Regions from separate parts of the Dickeya aquatica genome, predicted to be linked through region 2. Evidence: predicted binding sites of a transcription regulator. Region 2 holds the regulator's gene; each other region holds the start of a gene.

The links. The regulator LexA, encoded in region 2, represses DNA repair genes until DNA is damaged. The targets are predictions, from matches to a motif close to TNCTGTATGTACATACAGNA.
Region 1: the regulator LexA is predicted to act here: its motif matches at 3,938-3,957, upstream of uvrA (excinuclease ABC subunit UvrA).
Region 3: the regulator LexA is predicted to act here: its motif matches at 1,928-1,947, upstream of mutH (DNA mismatch repair endonuclease MutH).

Annotation. Positions count from the first base shown of each region.
Region 1 is NZ_LT615367.1:3,727,457-3,735,051, reverse strand. Features, by position in the region: gene DAQ1742_RS16970 (flavin reductase family protein) at 30-608, shown strand; gene DAQ1742_RS16965 (reverse transcriptase domain-containing protein) at 755-2,635, opposite strand; gene DAQ1742_RS16960 (single-stranded DNA-binding protein) at 3,250-3,810, opposite strand; gene uvrA (excinuclease ABC subunit UvrA) at 4,053-6,884, shown strand; gene DAQ1742_RS16950 (secondary thiamine-phosphate synthase enzyme YjbQ) at 6,967-7,386, shown strand; gene DAQ1742_RS16945 (sensor domain-containing diguanylate cyclase) at 7,411-7,595, opposite strand, start outside.
Region 2 is NZ_LT615367.1:601,117-608,711, forward strand. Features, by position in the region: gene plsB (glycerol-3-phosphate 1-O-acyltransferase PlsB) at 1-1,652, opposite strand, end outside; gene DAQ1742_RS02750 (diacylglycerol kinase) at 1,781-2,146, shown strand; gene lexA (transcriptional repressor LexA) at 2,256-2,867, shown strand; gene zur (zinc uptake transcriptional repressor Zur) at 3,088-3,597, opposite strand; gene DAQ1742_RS02765 (pirin family protein) at 3,744-4,478, opposite strand; gene DAQ1742_RS02770 (LysR family transcriptional regulator) at 4,587-5,489, shown strand; gene DAQ1742_RS02775 (glutathione S-transferase family protein) at 5,577-6,560, opposite strand; gene DAQ1742_RS02780 (DoxX family protein) at 6,649-7,044, opposite strand; gene mzrA (EnvZ/OmpR regulon moderator MzrA) at 7,311-7,595, opposite strand, start outside.
Region 3 is NZ_LT615367.1:3,350,617-3,358,211, forward strand. Features, by position in the region: gene ptsP (phosphoenolpyruvate--protein phosphotransferase) at 1-916, opposite strand, end outside; gene rppH (RNA pyrophosphohydrolase) at 931-1,458, opposite strand; gene mutH (DNA mismatch repair endonuclease MutH) at 2,190-2,876, shown strand; gene DAQ1742_RS15285 (YgdI/YgdR family lipoprotein) at 3,103-3,321, shown strand; gene DAQ1742_RS15290 (NADP(H)-dependent aldo-keto reductase) at 3,502-4,542, shown strand; gene DAQ1742_RS15295 (YggN family protein) at 4,633-5,376, opposite strand; gene DAQ1742_RS15300 (YggL family protein) at 5,426-5,770, opposite strand; gene trmB (tRNA (guanosine(46)-N7)-methyltransferase TrmB) at 5,770-6,489, opposite strand; gene mutY (A/G-specific adenine glycosylase) at 6,647-7,595, shown strand, end outside.

The sequences.
Region 1 (7,595 bases), 1.4 Mb from region 2:
AGGGAAAAGCGCATAACGCAGGAGTGGATATGAAGTGTGAGATGTTACCGGTTGAGCTGGCCAAGGCGTATCGGTTGATTAACCACGGGCCGACGGTGCTGGTGTCTGCCAGTCATGAAGGCATTGATGATGTGATGGCGGCCGCCTGGTGCTGCGGGTTGGATTTCACCCCGGCAAAACTGACAGTGGTGCTGGATAAGGCGAACAAAACCCGCGAGTTGCTGGAAAACAGCGGTTATTTCGCAATTCAGGTGCCGACGGTGGCACAACGGGAATTAACCCATCAGGTTGGCAGCATCAGCCTGCGCGATAACCCGGACAAACTGGCCCGCTGCCAGGTGGACCTGTTTCGTCGCAGCGAGTCGGATGTTCCTCTGGTTAGCGGTTGCGCTGCCTGGCTGTTGTGCAAACTGATCCCTGAACCTCACCACCAGCAAACTTACGATCTCTTTATTGGCGAAGTGATCGGTGCCTGGGCTGACTCACGAGTCTTTAGTGACGGTCACTGGCATTTTGAGGATGCTGACCCTATGTTACGCAGCCTGCACCATGTGGCCGGTGGGCATTATTATGCCATCGGCGATGCGCTGGATATGAAAGAAAAGTGATGATAAAACAACGCCCTGTGAGAACAGGGCGTTGAGAGGCAAGTCAGGCGGGTTAGTTGGGTAGGGTACGTGCGTCCTGACGGATTAGCCGTTACCCCCCACCGAACCGGACTTGCATATTTCTATGCATCCGGCTCTCCATTGGATCAAACAAAGTTTCTTCGGTCTGGCAGTGTTCCTCTGTGAAGGTTGACGTGACAGCTTCGGCAGATCACTAATGTTTTCCTGTTACGGGCAATCATCCGCTTCTTCCAGTTATCTGTACCCGACTTGATATCCTTAAGTTTCCTCACATGGTGGACTTCAAAAGGGCCGGTTCTGGTACCGCAATATTCACATTGGCATGCAGCCATTCTGTCCAGCAATTCAGTTCTACCAGAATATTTATGCGTATTCGGCAATATATCCGGTGAGCTGTGTTTGGGCGCACTCCTGTTTTTGAGTCTAAATACCTCCAACTCATATACCTTTCCATTACGATTTTCCCGATAAACATACCTGCCATCCGCTTGCCTTAACCGCCGCGCGATTTTGGTGCGAGATATCCGATGTTTACCTGCCAGCGTCTTATAAAGACTGTTTTCCCATATCCAATGCAACTTATTGAGATAGAGAACGGGGGCAAGATTGTAGTAATTCGCATAGCCGCGCATTTCGGCGTTGTACTGACCAATGATTTCATAGTCAGACATATGCATCATTGCTGGCCGAGCCGCACTATTACCATATCCGCCATCGTAATTCCCATAGCCACGTAGAGAGCAGAATTTAAGGATTCTTTCCCTCGGTACACCCAGATGGACGTGTTCCGTTATCGTACGTTTTACCGCATGAGTTTTACTTCCATCTGTATTAAGCCCTACAACACATTTGACCTGTTTTCTTTCACGGCGTGTTTTTATTTCGTAACCGAGAAAAGTGAATCCTTTCTTCGGGTCAACAATGCCGGATTTTTCCTTTGATATTTCCAGATGAAGTTCGGATTCAACAAAATCGACAACCTCTTCCATTATCTTTTTTGCCTCGCCTTTACTTCCTATCACACCAATCAGAAAATCATCAGCATATCGAACATAGCGCATTCTTTTGAATTCAGTATCATCCATAATAACACTGGATAGTGTACGCAATTGTTTCTCCAGTTCATCCGCTTCATGTTTCCATTTTTGGATTTTCTGCTCATCAGCAGGCATTCCTGAAGCGCCGAAACCTTGCCTGATCCATTTAATACGATTTGCCCGGTTTTGTAGTGCTCTTCTGTATATGGGATTGGGTTTCCTCCGTCCTCCTTTGCCGAACTCGGTGATTCTATTTTTCATAAATTCATCAAGCTCGTGGAGAAATACGTTGGCAAGAATAGGGGAGATAATTCCACCTTGTGGTGTTCCGCTATGAGTGCCAAAGTAACGCCAGTTGTCCAGATAGCCAGCTTTCAGGAACTTCTTGAGAAGCACCAGAAATTTGTTATCAGCGATCCGCTTGCTCAGGAATTTCAGCAGCAGATCGTGGTCAATGTTGTCGAAGTAACCTTTGATATCAACATCACATACCCATTTTGTTCCTTTCCAACCGTTTCTGATTTCTTTTAATGCAGAATGACAGGAACGCTCAGGCCTGAATCCATAGCTCCAGTCGCTAAAAACCGGTTCATAGATCTCTTCCAATAACATTCTCATTACTTCCTGTATTAATTTATCGTCTCCAGTTGGAATACCTAATGGACGTTTCTTTCCATTCGGTTTTCGGGCATCTTTAGGTATGTGCGTGCGCCTACAAGGTTTGGGTATGTACGAACCTGAGTCTATGAGATGAATAAGACTGATAATCCTGTCCACACTCATTCCATCCATCGTATTATTATTTATTCCTCTCGTCATGGCTCCCGAATTGGAATAAATATTAGCATAAGCTTGTGCCCAAAGATCTTTATTACTGCACATGATTTTATGCAGCTTCTTGATCTTATAACCTTGTATACTGGCTTTGTTTATACCACTTAGAGCATTGAGTGTTCTCTGTGATAGCACTGACTATCGAACCTCGCTTCTATTAGTATAGATCCAACTGACTCCCTTCCCCCTTACGAATATAATTTCATTGATAATTGCTTATCAGTTTATATATATTTTTCAGATTGGTTAGCAAATTGCGACTCCATTACAGAGCTACATTGGGTACTACGGAGTCTCCGTTACCATATTGGTTAATTACTTAACCAACTTAGGTAATCCCGTATTTCTTTGTAGTCAAGGTGCATCCCACTTAGGTTTCACTTACGTTCAATTACCACTCTCACCGAGCAGGTGCCAATATTGTTGGATATAGTAACCTTCTAAAAATAATTACTATAAATATTGGTATGACTCCTAAATAACCGTGAGCCATCGATATCCCGAAACCCACTATGAACTATGATTCAACCAATCAGGCTTAACCATATGGGATTTGCAATGGCTGGCGCAAAGTAGGTTATTTCCCCGCAACCAGCCTTTTCCTGACATGCTACACTCCCCTCCCTCTTTCGAGGTTCAAACCCATTACTGGGTAAGGATAAGTCAGGCTTGCAATAGGCACTCCAACAGCCTATGATTAATTCAATAAATCGAATTAACCACTTGATTTACAAAGCAAAACGGCGCACTCAGAACGGAATGTCGTCGTCAAAATCCATTGGCGGTTCGTTGCCCGGCATCGGCGCGCTTTGCTGCGGCCGGGACTGAGCACCACCGCTGAACTGGTTGGCTTGCTGCGGCTGTTGCGGTTGACCCCAACCACCTTGTGGCGCGTTACCGCCCATCGCGTTACCCATATTGCCGCCGCCCATGTTGCCACCCGCAGGTGCCCCGCCGCCGCTGCGGCCACCCAGCATCTGCATGCTGCCGGAAACATCGACCACCACTTCGGTGGTGTAACGGTCTTGCCCACTTTGATCCTGCCATTTGCGGGTGCGCAACTGGCCTTCGATATACACCTGAGAGCCTTTACGCAGATATTCACCGGCGATTTCTGCCAGCTTGCCGTAAAGGGCTACGCGGTGCCACTCGGTGCGCTCTTTCTGCTCGCCGGTTTGCTTATCGCGCCAGCTGTCCGACGTGGCCAGAGTCAGGTTGGCGACTGCGCCGCCGTTCGGCATGTAGCGAACTTCCGGGTCTTGACCCAGATTGCCGATAAGAATCACTTTGTTAACGCCTCTGCTGGCCATGTTGGTGTCTCCTGAAAAATCACTTTTTTAAAGTTTAAGCGAGCAATTCTATCACGCCACCGTGACAGATAATACCCGCGAGCCGTGCCGCATTCTTTTTTCCCCGGTGATGAAAATTGCCGTCAGATACTGGATATCCATTCAGTTTTGTTTGTGCCATAATCGATCGTTTCTACTGGCTTTCTTTGGCATACAGCCGCTGTGCCGGGGCCAACACTGTGTCTTTTGCGGGAAAAGTGTGCATGGATAAGATAGAAATTCGTGGTGCCCGAACCCATAACCTGAAGAACATTAACCTGGTGATTCCGCGCGATAAACTGATTGTCGTGACCGGGTTATCGGGTTCCGGCAAATCCTCGCTGGCGTTTGACACGCTGTATGCCGAAGGGCAGCGCCGTTATGTCGAGTCGCTGTCAGCTTATGCGCGTCAGTTCCTGTCGCTGATGGAAAAACCGGATGTAGACCACATCGAAGGGCTGTCGCCCGCCATTTCCATCGAGCAGAAATCCACATCGCATAACCCGCGGTCTACCGTGGGCACCATTACTGAAATTCATGATTACCTGCGTTTGCTGTTTGCCCGCGTCGGCGAGCCGCGTTGCCCGCAGCACGATATTCCGCTGGATGCCCAGACCGTCAGCCAGATGGTGGATAACGTGCTGGCCCAGCCGGAAGGCAAGCGGCTGATGCTGTTGGCACCTATCGTGAAAGATCGCAAAGGTGAACACACCAAGACACTGGAAAACCTGGCGACGCAGGGCTATATCCGTGCCCGCATCGACGGTGAAGTGTGCGATCTCTCCGATCCGCCGAAACTGGAATTGCAGAAAAAACACACCATCGACGTGGTGGTCGATCGTTTCAAGGTGCGTGAGGATCTGGCACAGCGCCTCGCTGAGTCATTTGAAACCGCACTGGAGCTTTCCGGGGGCTCCGTCGTGGTGGCGGACATGGATGACCCTCATGCGCCGGAACTGCTGTTCTCCGCCAATTTTGCCTGCCCGGTGTGCGGCTATAGCATGCATGAGCTGGAGCCGCGGCTGTTTTCCTTTAACAACCCGGCGGGAGCCTGCCCGAGCTGTGACGGGCTGGGCGTGCAGCAGTTTTTTGACCCGGCGCGCGTGGTGCAAAACGGCGAGCTGTCACTGGCCGGTGGCGCGATTCGCGGCTGGGATCGCCGCAATTTCTACTATTTTCAGATGCTGCGTTCGCTGGCAGAGCACTATGAGTTTGACGTTGAAGCGCCGTTCGACAGCCTTGGCGCATCGATTCAGAAAGTGATTCTGTACGGTTCCGGCAAAGAAAATATCGAATTTAAGTACATCAACGATCGCGGTGATACCTCGGTGCGCCGTCATCCGTTCGAAGGGGTGCTCAATAATATGGAGCGCCGCTACAAGGAAACCGAATCGACCGCGGTGCGCGAGGAACTGGCAAAGTTCATCAGCAACCGGCCCTGCGCCAGCTGTCACGGTACGCGTCTGCGTGAAGAGGCGCGCCACGTCTATGTGGAGCAGACCACGCTGCCGCAGATTGCCGACATGAGCATCGGCCATGCGCTGACCTTTTTCGAAAACATCAAACTGAGCGGCCAGCGGGCGAAAATCGCCGAAAAAGTGCTGAAAGAAATCGGCGACAGGCTGCGTTTTCTGGTTAACGTGGGGCTGAATTACCTGTCGCTGTCGCGCTCGGCGGAAACCTTGTCCGGCGGTGAGGCGCAGCGTATTCGTCTGGCCAGCCAGATTGGTGCCGGGCTGGTGGGCGTGATGTACGTGCTCGATGAGCCGTCTATCGGTTTGCACCAGCGCGACAACGAACGCCTGCTGGAAACCTTGATCCACCTGCGTAATCTCGGCAATACGGTTATCGTGGTGGAGCACGATGAAGATGCGATTCGCGCCGCTGACCACATTATCGATATTGGCCCCGGCGCAGGCGTGCACGGCGGGCAGGTGATCGCCGAAGGTACGGCAGCGCAGATCATGGCGACGCCGGAATCGCTGACCGGCCAGTTCCTGAGTGGCGCACGTAAAATCGAGATCCCGGCGCAGCGCGTACAGGGCGATCCCTCGAAGGTGTTAAAACTGATTGGCGCGCGCGGCAACAACCTCAAAGACGTGACCCTGACGCTGCCGGTCGGGCTGTTCACCTGTATTACCGGGGTGTCCGGCTCGGGGAAATCGACGCTGATTAACGATACACTGTTCCCGATTGCCCAGCGCCAGCTTAACGGCGGCGAGCTGAACGAACCGGCACCGTACCGCGAGATCCAGGGGCTGGAGCATTTCGACAAGGTGATTGACATCGATCAAAGCCCAATTGGCCGCACGCCGCGCTCCAACCCGGCCACCTACACCGGTGTGTTCACGCCGATCCGCGAATTGTTCGCCGGTGTGCCGGAAGCGCGCAGCCGTGGCTATAACCCCGGCCGTTTCAGTTTTAACGTGCGCGGCGGTCGCTGTGAAGCCTGCCAGGGCGATGGGGTGATCAAGGTGGAAATGCATTTTCTGCCAGATATTTACGTGCCCTGTGACCAGTGCAAAGGCAAACGCTATAACCGCGAAACGCTGGAGATCAAATACAAGGGCAAGAGCATCCATGAAGTGCTGGAGATGACCATCGAAGATGCCCGCGAGTTCTTTGATGCCATTCCGGCGCTGGCGCGTAAGCTGCAAACGCTAATCGACGTCGGTTTGTCTTACATCCGGCTGGGGCAGTCGGCCACCACCTTGTCCGGCGGCGAAGCACAGCGCGTGAAACTGGCGCGTGAGCTGTCAAAACGCGGCACCGGCCAGACGCTGTATATTCTGGACGAGCCGACCACCGGGCTGCACTTTGCCGACATCCAGCAACTGCTCGAGGTATTGCATCAGTTGCGTGACCAGGGCAACACCATTGTGGTGATTGAGCACAATCTGGATGTGATCAAAACCGCTGACTGGATTGTCGATCTGGGGCCGGAAGGGGGCAGCGGCGGCGGCGAGATTCTGGTGTCCGGCACGCCGGAAACGGTGGCGCAGTGCGAACAATCCCACACTGCCCGGTTCCTGAAACCGATTCTGGATCGGGGTTAGTCCCGCCAGCAAGATGAGGTTTGTTAAGCGCGGCGAGCCGCGCTTTTTTATGCCAATCACTCACCACCGCAGGAGACGTGAAATGTGGAAACAATACGATATTCGGCTTAAACCCCGCGCCCGTGGTTTTCATTTGATAACCGATGACGTGCTGGAGCCGGTGACAGATTTACGTAATGTGAAAGTCGGGCTGCTGCATGTGTTTATCTGCCACACGTCGGCGTCGTTGACGGTCAATGAAAATGCCGACCCCACGGTGCGCCAGGATTTCGAGAACTTCTTTAACCAGCTGGTGGCGGAAGACGAGCCTTATTATCGCCACACCGATGAAGGCAGTGATGATATGCCCGCGCACCTGAAAAGCAGCCTGCTTGGCAGCAGCCTGACGCTGCCGGTGCGCAACGGCCGGTTGCATGTTGGCACCTGGCAGGGCATTTACCTGTGTGAACACCGCAACCACGGCGGCAGCCGCTCGCTGGTGGTGACGTTACAGGGCGAATAAAAGGGAATAATAAGCGGCGGGCCATCAATGCTGGATAAGCGAGATGTCATCCGAGAGGTAATCCACCACCACCCGGTTTCGCCCTGTATTTTTGGCTTTATACAACGCGTTATCCGCGATTTTCAGCGCGGCATCCAGTGATGATTTTTGCGGGTTGAAGGTGGTCACGCCAAGCGAAATGGTTATCTGGCGTAGCGGGGCATCGGGCA
Region 2 (7,595 bases):
GCTAACTGCTCTTCCATTTGCTCGCGCGTCAACGCCCGCTGGCGTGAAGCCAGCAACGCGGTACAGCACAGGTTCATCGCATTGGCCGCTGCCGCATTATTGATGCGAACCATAATATCATCGGCAATGTGCTGTACGGTTGGCGTAAGCCATGCCGGGCGTTGCGGGTCGATAGGGTCAATCGCATCGCGCCATTGCGGCACATGATGATTGAGATAGGTCGTCAACGTCAGCGGCTCACCGATGTTGACATAGCCCTGGCCGAGGTTGCGCAGCTTACGCAGCCCACGCACCATTTGCAGGAATCCCTCTTTCTCTTTGGTCGCACCACGTAACTCCTTGGCATAGGTGCCGACTTCCATCACATGTTCGTAGCCGATATACACTGGCACTAGCGTAATCGGGCGAGTGCCGCCGCGCAGCATCGCCTGAATGGTCATCGCCAGTGTACCGGTTTTCGGCTCCAGCAGTCGGCCTGTGCGTGAGCGCCCGCCTTCGACGAAATACTCTACCGAGTAGCCGCGGGTAAACAACTCGCCCAGATATTCACGAAACAGCGTGGAGTAGAGCTTGTTCCCTTTGAAGGTACGGCGGATAAAGAAGGCACCGAGGCGGCGGAATATCGGGCCGGCAGGCCAGAAATTGAGGTTGATGCCTGCGGCAATGTGCGGGGGAACCAGCCCCTGATGATAGAGCACATAGGACAACAGCAGGTAATCCATGTGGCTGCGATGGCAAGGCACATAGACAATCTCATGGCCATCCTGAGCGAGTTGACGCACACGTTCGGCATTATGAACGTTGATGCCTTGATACAGCCGGTTCCACGTCCAGCTCAGCACCCGGTCAGAGAGCCTGACCGCTTCATAAGAGAAATCAGCCGCTATCTCTTCGAGTAACGCAATCGCGTTTTGCTGCGCTTTGTCGTGGGAGATTTTCTTCACCCGTGCTTCATCATCAATCGCCTTGGCAATGGCACGAGAGGTAAGCAACTGATTAAACAACGCCTGACGCACTGGCAGTCTTGGGCCGACGGCTGCCAGCCGCAGGCGGGAGAAGTGCATGCGAGCGACGCGTGCCAGCTTGTGGGCAATCGTCTTGTCAGTACCATGCTCTGTCGCCATATAGCGCAGTGATACCGGCACCGAAAAACGCACGAAGCTGTCACGCCCCAGCCACAAAACGGCGAAAAACTTCTCGATACCGTTCAGCAGGCGCAGGTGCGGCGCGTCCTGATGCTGGCCTTCACGACCCGGCGAGCGGCCAAACATAACCGCGACAGGCACCATTTGTATATCCAGCTCTGGGTTGTTGCGATGCAAATCCAGATAGTCATGAAACAGTTTGATCGACTGCTGTTTCGGCACGTAGTAGCGAAACAGGCGTGGGCCATCGTTAACAAAAACGTAGCTCGGCAGGGTTTTGCCATCGATTTGCTGCGGTTGCAATGGGTCTGGCAAATGTAATTCCAGACACTTGGTGCGCAACGTCAGCAGGTCTGCCTTAGAGCTATAAGGCAGCACATAAAATATCGGTCTTGAGGGATCCAGACGTTGTTCGTTAACGGGATCCTGCGGAATAACCTTACTCTTTACTAAGAGTTTTAGAGGGAAATTCAGTAACTTGTAGTAAATTTTACGCCAACCTGACATAACAACCAGAAGCCTCTTGTTAGCAACGCGCGCCAAGGATACCAGAAACCCAACAGGATATCTGTGGTGATGCAATCATGTGGACGCGTTAAAATTGCGGCCAATCACAAATTACAGGTGGAGTCATCATGAATAAGACAACAGGAATTACCCGCATTGTCAAAGCCGCAGGGTATTCGCTACAGGGCCTGAGGCAGGCGTGGCAACATGAAGCAGCCTTTCGACAGGAGTCGGTTTTGCTGCTTGTTGCGGTGCTTGTGGCGAGTGTCTTGCCTGTTTCAACCATAGAGCGGCTGTTGCTGGTCGGGTCGGTGGTGTTGATAGTGCTGTTTGAGCTGGTAAACAGCGCTATTGAAGCGGTGGTAGACCGCGTTGGTCTGGACTATCACGAACTGTCGGGGCGGGCAAAAGATATTGGTTCTGCGGCGGTCTTTGTCGCCTGTGTCTTGGCCGCGATCGTCTGGGTATCACTGTTATGGAGCCGTTTTGCGTGACGGTTTGCATAATCGTCGAAAAATCCGTGCAATAGCGATATCACGGTTCCCATTGGCACTTTCCCTGTATATACTCACAGCAAAACTGTATAAACAAACAGGGGGCGGAATGAAAACCTTAACCACCAGACAGCAACAGGTTTATGACCTGATTCGTGATCATATCGCGCAGAGCGGTATGCCGCCCACCCGGGCAGAAATTGCCAGTCAGCTTGGTTTCCGCTCACCGAATGCGGCGGAAGAACATCTCAAAGCGCTGGCACGCAAAGGGGTTATCGAGATTGTTACCGGGGCGTCTCGTGGCATCCGCTTGCTGATGGAAGAAGAGGATCTCGGTTTGCCGCTTATTGGGCGCGTTGCAGCCGGTGAACCGTTGCTGGCACAGCAGCATATTGAATGTCACTATCAGGTTGACCCTGCCATGTTTAAACCCAGCGCTGATTTTTTGCTGCGCGTTAGCGGTATGTCTATGAAAGACATTGGTATTCTTGATGGTGACTTACTGGCAGTGCATAAAACACAGGATGTACACAACGGGCAGGTCGTTGTGGCACGTATTGAGGATGAGGTCACGGTTAAGCGCTTGAAGAAACAAGGCAATGTGGTGCAGTTGCTGGCGGAAAACAAGGATTTTGCGCCAATAGTGGTTGATTTGCGCGAGCAGGCTTTCTCGATTGAAGGGTTGGCTGTTGGCGTGATTCGTAACAGTGACTGGGGGTAAACCCCACGCAGATTCATCGGCCGACATTAAGCAAGCGAAGGCAAAGCTGAAAGTAAAGGAAACGGTGCAGGAAACGGCAGAATGTCAGAAGTGAATGTAGCGGGCAGGGGCATTTCAGCAATATCGTGATAGAGCGGAAAAACCGTGTGAAGCATCGCGTTACTTCACACGCATGTCGCCACGTCACGCCAGCTTCATCATGACAAGCGGAGCGGATACGTCAGCGTTTTTTCACCACAATGCTGTGATCGTGGGTGCAACTGTCCCGGTGCTCACATGACTCCACTTTTTGACACTCGTCACATAACCCATGCGCTTCCACAATACTGTGGCGCAGTGCGAATCCTGACTGCCTGGCTAACTGTTGCAATGTTTCTTCAACGCCTTGTGTCTGGCGTTCTGTGACGTGACCACAGCGGTCACAAATGAACAGTGCAGAGGTGTGGCTGTGCTCTTCGAAATGATGGCACAGGACATAACTGTTCGTGGATTCTACTTTGTGGATGAATCCTTGCTCCAGCAGAAAATCCAGCGCGCGGTAAACGGTCGGGGGTTTGGCCTGCGGCTCCGAGAGACGCAGCAGATCCAGTAAGTCATAGGCACTGATCGCACCGCTTTGCAGGGCCATCAAGCGTAACACCTCCTGCCGCTGTGGTGTCAGGCGTACATTACGTTGCTGGCAAAGCTGTTCAGCCTGGGCAAGGAGAGTGTCCGGATTGGTTGAATCCATAGCAGTAACCCTGAAGCGAGTTTGAGATAATTCGCTATCTTACCATGACTGAATTAAAACACCGAGATACCACCCTCAGTGCAAGGAAAAGCAGCCTGAGCGCGGTGGTGCGCAGAGTCTGAACACTGCTTTGCCGATAGCTGTTATCAGGCGGCAAGGTCTATCAATAACAGCCGTGCCTCAGTTTGTGCTTTAAGAGTGAGGGTGTTTTCTTGTTTTACAAATGCGCCATCACCACAATGGAGCAGGTTTGAACAGGAGTCTGGCTGCGCGGGGGAATCGTTATCTGATGTCTCGTTACCCTGAATACGGACGGTACCGTAGATAGATTGCAGATAGGCCCGGCTGCCATGCAGTGTCAGGGTATGTTCGGTATCCGCTGCCAGGTTCAGATGGTGTATCCATACCTGCTGGCGCAGATGAAGCCCGGTGTCTGTTTCCTCCGGTGAGGCCAGCAACTGGTGAGGGGTATCGACTAAGCTGGTGCGCTGCACGCACTGATTTTCCCGCATCGGGCAGGCATCCAGCCACAACTGGATCCGCGTCAGGGATGTGTCTTCACTGATATTATGTTCGCTGTAGCTGACATGCGGTTGCGTGGCAAGTAACAAGGCTTCACCGGCTTTAGCCCTGACATGGTTGCCGTTGCTGTCACGGTATTCCGCCTCACCTTGCAGCAAAATATTCAGCACGTCTACGCGCGGATACGTGCGGGGCTGAAAGGCTGCACCCGGAGCCAGCACTTCCTGATTGAGCACGCGCAGCGAGGCAAACCCCAGTAGCTCAGGATCGAAATAGTGGCCGAAAGAAAAGGTATAACGAGCCTGTAACCAGCCATAGTCAGCCTGGCCGCACTGTTGCGCTGCTCTGCTAATGATCATGGTATTCAATCCTGAGAATTATTGATAACGCGATAGTAATTGTCTGGACGATGGATTGTTAGCCAGTTAATCTGGTCGGCACGTTCAAAAATCCTGAATGAGTGAAACATGGCAAAGGAACGGGCATTAACACTAGAAGCATTACGCGTCATGGATGCGATTGACCGCCGTGGAAGCTTTGCGGCCGCGGCGGATGAACTGGGGCGGGTGCCTTCTGCGCTGAGTTATACCATGCAAAAACTGGAAGATGAGCTGGATGTGGTGCTGTTTGACCGTTCCGGTCATCGTACCAAATTTACCAATGTCGGGCGCATGCTGCTGGAGCGTGGTCGTATCCTGCTGGAGGCGGCGGATAAACTGACGACAGATGCCGAGGCGCTGGCGAGAGGGTGGGAAACCCATCTTACGATTGTATTCGAGGCACTGGTGCCTGTTGATCGCCTGTTTCCGCTGCTCGATAAACTGTCGCTGAAAGCTAACACACAGGTGTCATTATTGACAGAAGTGCTGGCGGGAGCCTGGGAGCGGCTGGAGCAGGGGCGAGCGGATATTGTGATTGCCCCGGATATGCATTTTCGCTCCTCTTCTGAAATTAATACCCGCAAGCTTTACACCATCAAGAATGTCTATGTTGCCAGCCCGGATCATCCTATTCATGACGAGCCGGAACCTTTATCAGAAGTCAGCCGTATTAAATATCGGGGGATTGCCATTGCCGATACCGCCCGTGAACGCCCGGTACTCACCGTGCAACTGCTGGATAAACAGCCACGACTTACCGTCAGCTCGCTGGATGATAAACGACGTGCGCTGCTGGCGGGGTTAGGTGTTGCCACGATGCCTTATGACATGGTGGCAAAGGATATTGCCGAAGGCCGACTGCGGGTGGTTAGCCCGGAAAATATTCTGGAAGGGCAGATAATCATGGCCTGGCGGCGTGACAGTATGGGTGAAGCCAAAGCGTGGTTTTTACGTGAGATCCCGCGTGTTTTTAACACCTCGTCTTCATGATAACCGCGGATTGACAGAGCACCACGTCACCGGCGTGATTGCCGGGGAGGGTGCCCAGATGCAGCTGATATGCGCGATAGATGCTTTTTAGTTGCGTTTATCGCGGCCGTGCGCAGTGGTTAAATCGGCCTGAGGCCCGGCGGAAATAATGCCATGTGGGTTGAGGCTGGCATGGCTGCAATAGTAGTGATGGCGAATATGATCCATCGCGACGGTATCAGCAATGCCTGGCAGTTGATAAATGTCACGCAGATAGCCATAGAGGTTTGGGTAGTCGCTTAAGCGGCGTTTGTCACACTTAAAATGCGTGTGGTAGACCGGATCAAAACGGATCAAGGTTGTCCATAACCGGATATCCGCTTCGGTCAGACGATCGCCGGTCAGATAACGATACTGGCTCAGACGTGCTTCAAGACTTTCGAGCGCATGAAACACCTGACTGACCGATTCGTCATAGGCCTGCTGGGTGGTGGCGAAGCCTGCTTTATAGACACCGTTGTTAAGCTGATGGTAAATCCATGCGTTGAGTTCATCGAGCTGTGCTTTGAGTGCGGACGGGTAATAGTCGCCGGGAGTGGCTCCGCATGCATCGAACGCGCTGTTAAACATACGGATAATATCCGCAGACTCATTGCTGACGATGGTGTGCTGTCTGGTATCCCACAGCACAGGGACAGTAACGCGTCCGCTGTAATCGGCTTTGGCATGTAAATACAACTGATACAGGAAGTCGTGTTGGTAAAGTGTGTCGCCAGTGGCCTGTGGAAAATCGGTTTCGAATGTCCAGCCATGCTCTAACATCAGTGGGTGTACCACGCTGACGCCGATGTGTTGCTCCAGCCCTTTGAGTTTTCTCATCAGCAAGGTGCGGTGGGCCCAGGGGCAAGCCAATGAAACATACAGGTGGTAGCGACCGGGCTCTGCGTTGAAGCCACCGGTGCCCGTTGGGCCAGGTTTGCCATCGGCAGTCACCCAGTTGCGGAAAAAGGTCTCTGGTCGTTTGAAATGCCCGCCCGAGGACTGGGTTTCATACCATGTATCGTGCCATACGCCTTCAACCAACAATCCCATAACGGTCTCCTCCCAGAATAACGACAATGGCAGCCAACAGCGGGCTGTTGACTGCCATGAAATAGTCAGGCTGTGCCTGACCTGATGCTTACCATTTTTTGTTCAGCAGGCGGTCGAGACTGAATGCACCCGGCCCGGTAACAAACAACAGAACATACCCACCCGCGATAGACAGGTTCTTCATGAACATCAACTGGTTGGCACCCTGCGCGAAATCACTGTGGAAGATAAACGCGGTTAACAGGGTAAAAATCGCGGTGATGATGGCAGTCGTACGGGTCAGTAAGCCAAACAGCACAGCCAGGACCCCCCCCAGCTCCAGCAGGATGGTCAGCGGTAGCAGCACACCGGGAACACCCATCGCCTGCATGTATTGCTGGGTAGCGGCATACGATGCGCCCAGCTTGCCATAACCGGCAGCGATAAACAGAATAGGTAGCAGGATACGGGCAATCATCAGCAGGGCATTTTCAAAACTTTTCATCATCTCTCCAGTTGTGTGTTCGTGGCCGGCGCAACGTCGCTACAAGCGCACCCGGCATACTGTTTAAAGGTTTATCTAAGGTAAAAGTGCGTCACCGATAAGAGGCATACTAGAGAGGAAAATGCCTGGATGACAGCAAGTAAAATTGTTGTTTTCTGTCAGAAAAATTGACGTTATGGCATATGTCTATGCCCGCGGCGGGCGGTATTAGCCAACGAAGCGTGTGATGGGGAATGGTTGCGTATCATGCCGCCGCGATGGGAGGCTTAGCTGCGCGCCTCTGGTTTAGGCATATTTAGGCGCTGGGCAATGACCAGTGCCTGGGGTAGCACTACGCTTAACACTTCCCGTGCGGCCCCGCTTTGCTCCGGCGATGACAGGCGCACAATAATGCTGTCGTGCCCCGGCGTAATGCTTTTAATGGCGATGCCGCGTTCGTTGAGCTGTTGATAAATGTAAAAACCATCCGGCAGTGGCGTGCCCTGATGACGAGCACTGATGTGGAGCATGACTTCATCAGGCCGCTGTTGTGAAGAGGTGGTGAGTAAGAC
Region 3 (7,595 bases), 1.8 Mb from region 2:
GCAGGCGTTGCCCGAGAGCACGTAAATCACTGGAACGATCGCGCAGGTAAGTATCTTGCAGGCTGGCAAACTGGGCGGCAAAGCGCTCGATCACCACTTTTACTGCCCATTCCGCCACACTGCCAGTGTCAACTTCCTGAAACAGGTCACGCTTAAGACGCGCATCGTTGAGCAGGTGGGAGTAGAAATCGAAGATAGCGGCGCTCTCTTTTTGCGCGCTGGCGCTAAAGCGTTTGCTAAAGCGGCGAAATTCGGCAGCCGCCTCTTCCATCGCCATCACCAGACGGGATCGTTCACGATCGCTATCGAGGCTGGAGGCGGGGAACACCAGTTCCAGCGATGGCTGGCTGCGATCCTGCCAGCCCGGCGCGATGGCCACGCCGGAAGAGGCAACCATCGCTTTTATCCGTGTTTGCCGGTACTGACCAAACAGCGCTTTCATCTGCGATTGGGACAAGATGGCTGCCATTTGGGTCGCCAGCGTCACCATAAATGACTCTTCGTTCTTATCGAACTGGCGATGCTCACGCTGCTGCACCACCAGCACGCCCAGCAACTGACGCCGGTGGATAATCGGCACACCCAGAAATGAGCGGAAATGTTGCTCGCGCACGGCGGGAATAAATTTAAAACTGGGATGGCTTTGAGCATCAGCCAGATTGATAGGCTCGGCACGTTCGCCGACCAGGCCGACGATCCCCTGGCCGAACGCCAGCGTTATCGTGCGGCCACGCGGCTTTTTCAGCCCGCGTGTTGCCATCAGGTAATAGCATTGGCGGTCATTATCTGCCAGATAAATGGAGCACACCTCGGTATCCATCGCCTGGCAGGTTTCATTGACCAAAATCTCTAATGCATCACTCAACCGGGCTGCGGCAGCCACCTTCTCGATAATTTCTCGCAGTCGCGTGAGCATCATGATAGATCGGATTATCCTCGTTTTCGTCGGGTACCAGAGGGCAGTCTGACTGCCGAATTCTCCTGTAGCTGAATAACGGCGGTGACAAACTCTTTCATTACTTTTCGGTAAACATCACGTTTGAATGACACAACCTGACGCACCGGATACCAATAGCTTACCCAGCGCCAGCCGTCAAACTCCGGCGTACCGCTACTTTGCATATTAATATCGGACTCATTACACATTAACTGTAGCAGAAACCATTTCTGCTTTTGGCCGATACAGACCGGTTTTGTATCCCAACGCACCAAACGTTTTGGCAATTTATAGCGCAGCCAGCTTCGCGTGGAAGCCAGAATACGAACGTCCTTTTTCCGCAATCCCACTTCCTCGAACAGTTCACGGTACATGGCCTGTTCCGCGCTTTCTCCGGGGTTTATCCCCCCCTGGGGAAACTGCCAGGAGTGCTGGCCGTAGCGACGAGCCCACAAGACCTGGCCCTGCCGATTACAAATGACAATACCAACATTCGGGCGGTAGCCATCATCGTCGATCACCGGACTACCTCAATAAACAAGAATGTAAAGATGGCCCGATTGTTTCACACTCCTGACAGGCGGTAAACTCCCGCTTTACATCCCCCGAGAAGCGCCCCGATTGCGAGGCTCGTGACCATTCTCCTGATAAAACACGGTTAACCCACAGATGTCAGCCAAGTTATAAACATGCGGCCAGTGAATAGGGCATTTTATTCACTTTTTCTGTGGACATCTTTGTGAAGAACATCATGAAAAAGTGAGTAAAACCTGTTTTAACTTAATTCCCCTTATCCACAGCTATTAAAAATAGCTATTTTCTTTCAAACAATTAAACGATTCCTGACGACGTTTTCCACCGGCTACCTTAACTGTGATCGGGCGCAACATTCAGAATGGCTAAAGATCGCACGACCAAGCCGTTATCCACAGGCCATGGCGTAAAAGCAGCCAAAAAATCACCAAAACCAGCAAATCTGCCCCTCGTCAAGGCTGTAAATCAAAACAGTGATCCCCGGTTATCCCGGTTATCCCAAAAATCTGTGGATAACCTAGTGTAAAATCCTGTTCATTGTCGGTGGCTTGTCATGAACAAAACCGGAGACTCTGATTTTCGCTCCACGGCAAAGAAAAAAAATCACAGCATAATCATGCTATTATTATTTTTCAGCACCATATCGGGTAGCCGGGTAAAAGCCCGCCTTATTGGCGCTCAATTTTTAATCAAATCACATTCAATAGACGGGTTCGGCATGAACACCCCAAGACTCCACCAACAGGCACCAGACAACGAACAGGCGCTATTGCGGCGCGCACAAGCACTGGCAGGCTACTCGCTTGCCGAACTGGCCCAGTTTGCCCACCTGCCACTGCCAGCCAATCTCAAGCGCGACAAAGGGTGGATTGGTACATTACTGGAGCGTTTTCTCGGTGCCAGCGCAGGCAGTAAGCCTGAACAAGATTTCCCCGAGCTCGGCGTAGAACTAAAAACTATCCCAATTGATGAACAAGGCCGTCCACTGGAAACCACGTTTGTCTGTGTTGCTCCCCTGACCGGAAATAGCGGCGTAACCTGGCAGAGCAGTCATGTACGTCGCAAGCTTGCCAAAGTGCTGTGGATCCCGGTTGAAGGCTCACGGGCCATCCCGCTGGGAGAGCGCCATATCGGAGCCCCTTTGCTGTGGAGCCCAAATGAAGAGGAAGAGAGGCGGTTACGTCAGGATTGGGAAGAGCTGATGGACTTGATTGTTCTGGGTAAAGTGGAAAGTATTACCGCTCGTCATGGTGAAGTATTACAGTTGCGCCCCAAGGCCGCCAATAGCCGCGTATTAACCGAAGCCATTGGCGAACATGGCCAGCCTATCCTGACGCTACCGCGTGGCTTTTATCTCAAGAAAACCTTTACCACACCATTGCTGGCGCGCCATTTCTTGCTGTAACGCGCCTGAGCACTCAACCTTATCAGTGCAAAAAGCCCTGAATCACCAAGACAATCCTGCTAAAAATCACCCCTATTTCATAGGGAAATAACTAACGTGCTATTTCTCTATATGTCCTTACGTATCTTTTTAATTTTTTTGACCAAAATCCTAGCCACAGGCTGATAAGGCTTTGCTAAACTGGCAAGAGGTTCAATTTTTTTGCTAAATCACAGGTAAACTCAGTATGCGATCCCGGCTTATCACCGTCTTAGCCCTGACGTCTGTCTTCCTGCTTTGTGGCTGTACCCGTCACTACGTCATCGCCACCAAAGAGGGGCAGATGCTACTGGCGCAGGGAAAACCCGCGCTTGACCCGGCTACCGGCCTGCTCAGTTATACTGATGAAGATGGTTCCCGTCACCAGCTCCACCCTGATAGCGTTTCTCAGGTTATTGAACGCTGACAGACGGCCACACTGCATTTTCCCTGGGCGCGCCAGACACCTTCAGGCCCGGCGCTTTCACCGCTTTCCACCTCGTTTTTCCGGCATAAAGAAACTTCCCCCTCGCCTCGGCTTGGTTATAGTCGCCAGTGAGGTGCCTTACGCACCGACCTTATTTAGAAGAATAAAAAGGAAACTGCAATGCACTATCATCGTATTCCCCACAGCAGTCTGGAAGTCAGTACGCTGGCGCTTGGCACCATGACCTTTGGTGAACAGAACAGCGAAGCGGATGCGCATGCTCAATTGGATCTTGCTGTCGCCAGCGGCGTCAACCTGATTGATACCGCAGAAATCTACCCGGTGCCACCGCGTTCAGAAACACAAGGGCTGACAGAGAGTTATATCGGTTCCTGGCTGAAAAGCCGTGGCGGGCGCGAAAAGCTGATCATTGCAAGCAAGGTAGCAGGCCCGGTACGGGCGAGTGACAACAGCGTGCGACCACAGCAGGCGCTGGATCGCAAAAATATCCGCGCCGCATTGGATGAGAGCTTAAAGCGCCTGAATACCGATTATATCGATCTCTATCAGGTGCATTGGCCGCAACGTCAAACCAACTGCTTTGGTAAGCTGAATTATCAATACACCAGCGAAAAACCCGTTGTCACACTGCTTGAAACCTTAGAAGCCCTGAGCGAACAGGTTCGGGCCGGTAAAATCCGCTATATTGGCGTCTCAAACGAAACCCCGTGGGGAGTGATGCGCTACCTGCAACTGGCGGAAAAGCACGACCTGCCCCGCATTGTTTCCATCCAGAACCCCTATAGCCTGCTGAATCGCAGTTTTGAGGTCGGCCTTTCGGAAATCAGTCAGCATGAGGGGGTGGAATTGCTGGCCTACTCGCCGCTGGCTTTTGGCACCCTGAGCGGAAAATATTTGAACGGCGCGAAACCTGCCGGTGCGCGTAACACGCTATTCAGCCGTTTTGTGCGCTATTCAGCGCCCCACACTCAGCAAGCGATTGCCGAGTATGTTGCTCTGGCGCAAAAACACGGGCTCGACCCGGCACAAATGGCGCTGGCTTTCGTACGCCAACAGCCGTTTGTCGCCAGTACGCTGCTGGGTGCAACCACACTGGCTCAATTACAAACTAATTTAGACAGCCTGAACGTCACGCTGGGTGACGAGTTGCTGGCCGAACTGGAAGCCATTCACCGCCGCTTTACCATCCCTGCCCCTTAAATCTTACCGCAGGCTTTGCCTCTGTGAGGCCTGCCTGCGACACCAACACGGTACGGTATGCCCATGCCGTTGGCCTCAAGGCATGAGGTTTTATTTCATGCCTTGCAACAACTGAATACGTTGGTTTTCCAGTGCCGTGACCCGGTTACAGACGTCATGACCAAAACGCTGGAAATCAGATTCCTGATTACTCCATTCGGCCTGAATCGCTTTTTGCAAGCCGCCCAGATTGCCCATCATCGCCTGCAACGGGTTGCCGCCACCGCTGCCGCTCATCTGCTTAACGCCCATTTCATTGAGGCTATCTTGCAACACGCCGCCCATCGCTCGCTCGACAATCTGACGGCCTTCTTGCTCCACCTGACGAATAGCCTGATGGTGGAACGCCAGCCCATCCGCACGGTGTTCGATAATCCGGCTCATCTGCTGCTTTAGCTGCTCATCGAGCGAGGTCAGACGGCCACGGACACGGCTGTCAGCACCGAGCTGCTGCACAATCACCTTATCCAGCGCTTGTCGCGCACGCTCCAGACGCTGCCTGGCCCCGTCGTCAATCCACGGTAACTGCTGGCGCAACTCAGCCTGATAAGCCTGCGCCTGCTGGCGCTGCGTCGCCGTTAGCGACACCGAGCGACCATAACGCTGCACATCGCCTTGGGGCGAAATCTGCACATCGCCGCTTACGCCGGTTAAGCTAACGCTTTGTGGGGTAATGGTAATGTCATCCTGAGGATTGACGTTGCACTGATACGCAGCCTGTACCTGTCCGGCCAGCAGCATCAGGGTTGCCATAAATACGTTACGCAATGCCGTTTTATGTTGATGCAACACCATAAAGACTCCTGAAAAAACGGCCTGATATCAGGCCGGGGAAACGGGTGTTTTAAGCAAGATTAGCCGGGAGATCCCACCAAATGTCGAACAGATCGCTCACGGTCACGTCTGTCAACTGATGGGCGTCAAGCCAGTTTTTCACCAGCTCACGATGCGCATCGGTGCAATTACCCAATTTTTGCATGCACACCAATCCCTGCCACTGCAAGTAACCGCTGCCTTCAAAGGCTAACCCATTCGGTTCGATGACGTCATCGACAAACACATCCAGCAGGCGGTCAATGTCTGCGACATTCGTCTGCGGCGCAAAGCGCCAGCTCACGGCAAAACCGAATTCCTGAAACTCATCAATGTGCAGTTTTTTACGTAAACGACGACTGCGATTTATAGCCATTATTGCTTCCTCTCAAACATAAGATCCCATACGCCATGCCCTAATCGCTGGCCGCGCGCTTCAAATTTGGTTAATGGCCGCGATGCAGGACGCGGCACATAATCACCCGTGACGGATAAATTGTGATATCCCTCGACAGCACGCATTACGTCAAGCATGTGCTGAGCATACGCCTCCCAGTCTGTCGCCATGTGGAACACGCCGCCGATAGCCAGTTTACGCTGCACCTGCTCGACAAAAGGAATCTGGACAATACGACGCTTGTTATGGCGTGCTTTGTGCCACGGGTCAGGGAAAAACAGCTGCACCATTGCCAGTGAGCCATCGGGGATCATGTTATCCAGCACTTCCACGGCATCATGGCACATGACGCGCAGATTACTGACACCCGCCTCCTGCACCGCGCCAAGGCACGCGCCAACGCCCGGCAGATGCACCTCAATACCGATAAAGTTCTGTTCCGGGTGCTGCTGCGCCATCGTAACCAGCGAAGCCCCCATGCCAAAGCCAATCTCCAGTATAACGGGCGCATCCTGCCCAAACAGGCTGGCGAAGTTCAGCGCTTCAGGCTGGTATTCAACCCCCATGACCGGCCAAAAGCTATCCAGCGCCTGCTGCTGCCCTTTAGTCAGGCGGCCCTGACGACGCACAAAACTGCGAATTTTACGCAGCGGGCGTCCGTGTTCATCAAATTCCGGGGAGATGACGTTATTGATCATAGTGCGTTCAGTCAGTCTAGTGGGTTTTGAAAACGCGCATTATCCAAGGATACGGGTGTTTAGCAAGTAGCCACAGGTGGAAAGTTCCGGTTTACAGTACATTCACTCTGTGCTGGAATCGCTATCAAATTTTTACCTGCCGGATAACAACACCTCTATGATGCAAGCGCAACCGTTCGCGCAACAGGTGCTGGAGTGGTATGACCGCTACGGCCGCAAAACCCTGCCCTGGCAACACGAAAAAACGCCGTATAAAGTCTGGCTGTCCGAAGTGATGCTGCAACAGACACAGGTCAGCACCGTGATCCCTTATTTTGAGCGTTTTATGGCGCGTTTTCCAACCGTCGCCGATCTGGCTGCCGCCCCGCTCGATGATGTGTTGCATCTGTGGACCGGGCTCGGTTACTACGCACGCGCCCGTAATCTGCACAAAGCGGCCCAAAGGGTGATGTCCCAGCACGGCGGCGAATTTCCTACCCGCTTTGATGATGTCGCCGACCTTCCCGGCGTCGGGCGTTCAACCGCGGGTGCAATTCTGTCGCTGTCGCTCGGGCAGCACTACCCGATTCTTGATGGCAACGTCAAACGTGTGCTGGCGCGCTGCTACGCTATCGCGGGCTGGCCGGGGAAAAAAGAGGTGGAAAAGCAGCTTTGGACACTGAGCGAAACCGTAACACCCGCTCAGGGCGTCGAAAAATTCAATCAGGCGATGATGGATTTAGGCGCGATGGTGTGTACCCGTTCTCGCCCAAAATGCGAACTCTGCCCGCTTGCCAGCGGTTGCCAGGCCTATGCCGGGCAGAGCTGGAGCCAGTATCCCGGCAAGAAGCCCAGGCAGACGCTGCCTGAAAAGCAGGCCCTGTTTTTATTGATCCAGCAAGGGCAGCATGTCTGGCTGGAACAGCGGCCAGCGGTGGGATTATGGGGGGGCTCTACTGTTTTCCCCAGTTTTGAAACATCTGAAAAACTGGTCGACTGGTTGCACCTGCGCGGTATAAAGCCAGAAAAATTACGTCAGGGTATCGCCTTTCGTCATACCTTCAGTCATTTCCATCTTGATATTGTGCCAATGTGGATGGCACTGCCTGATGCGGCTGCCTGCATGG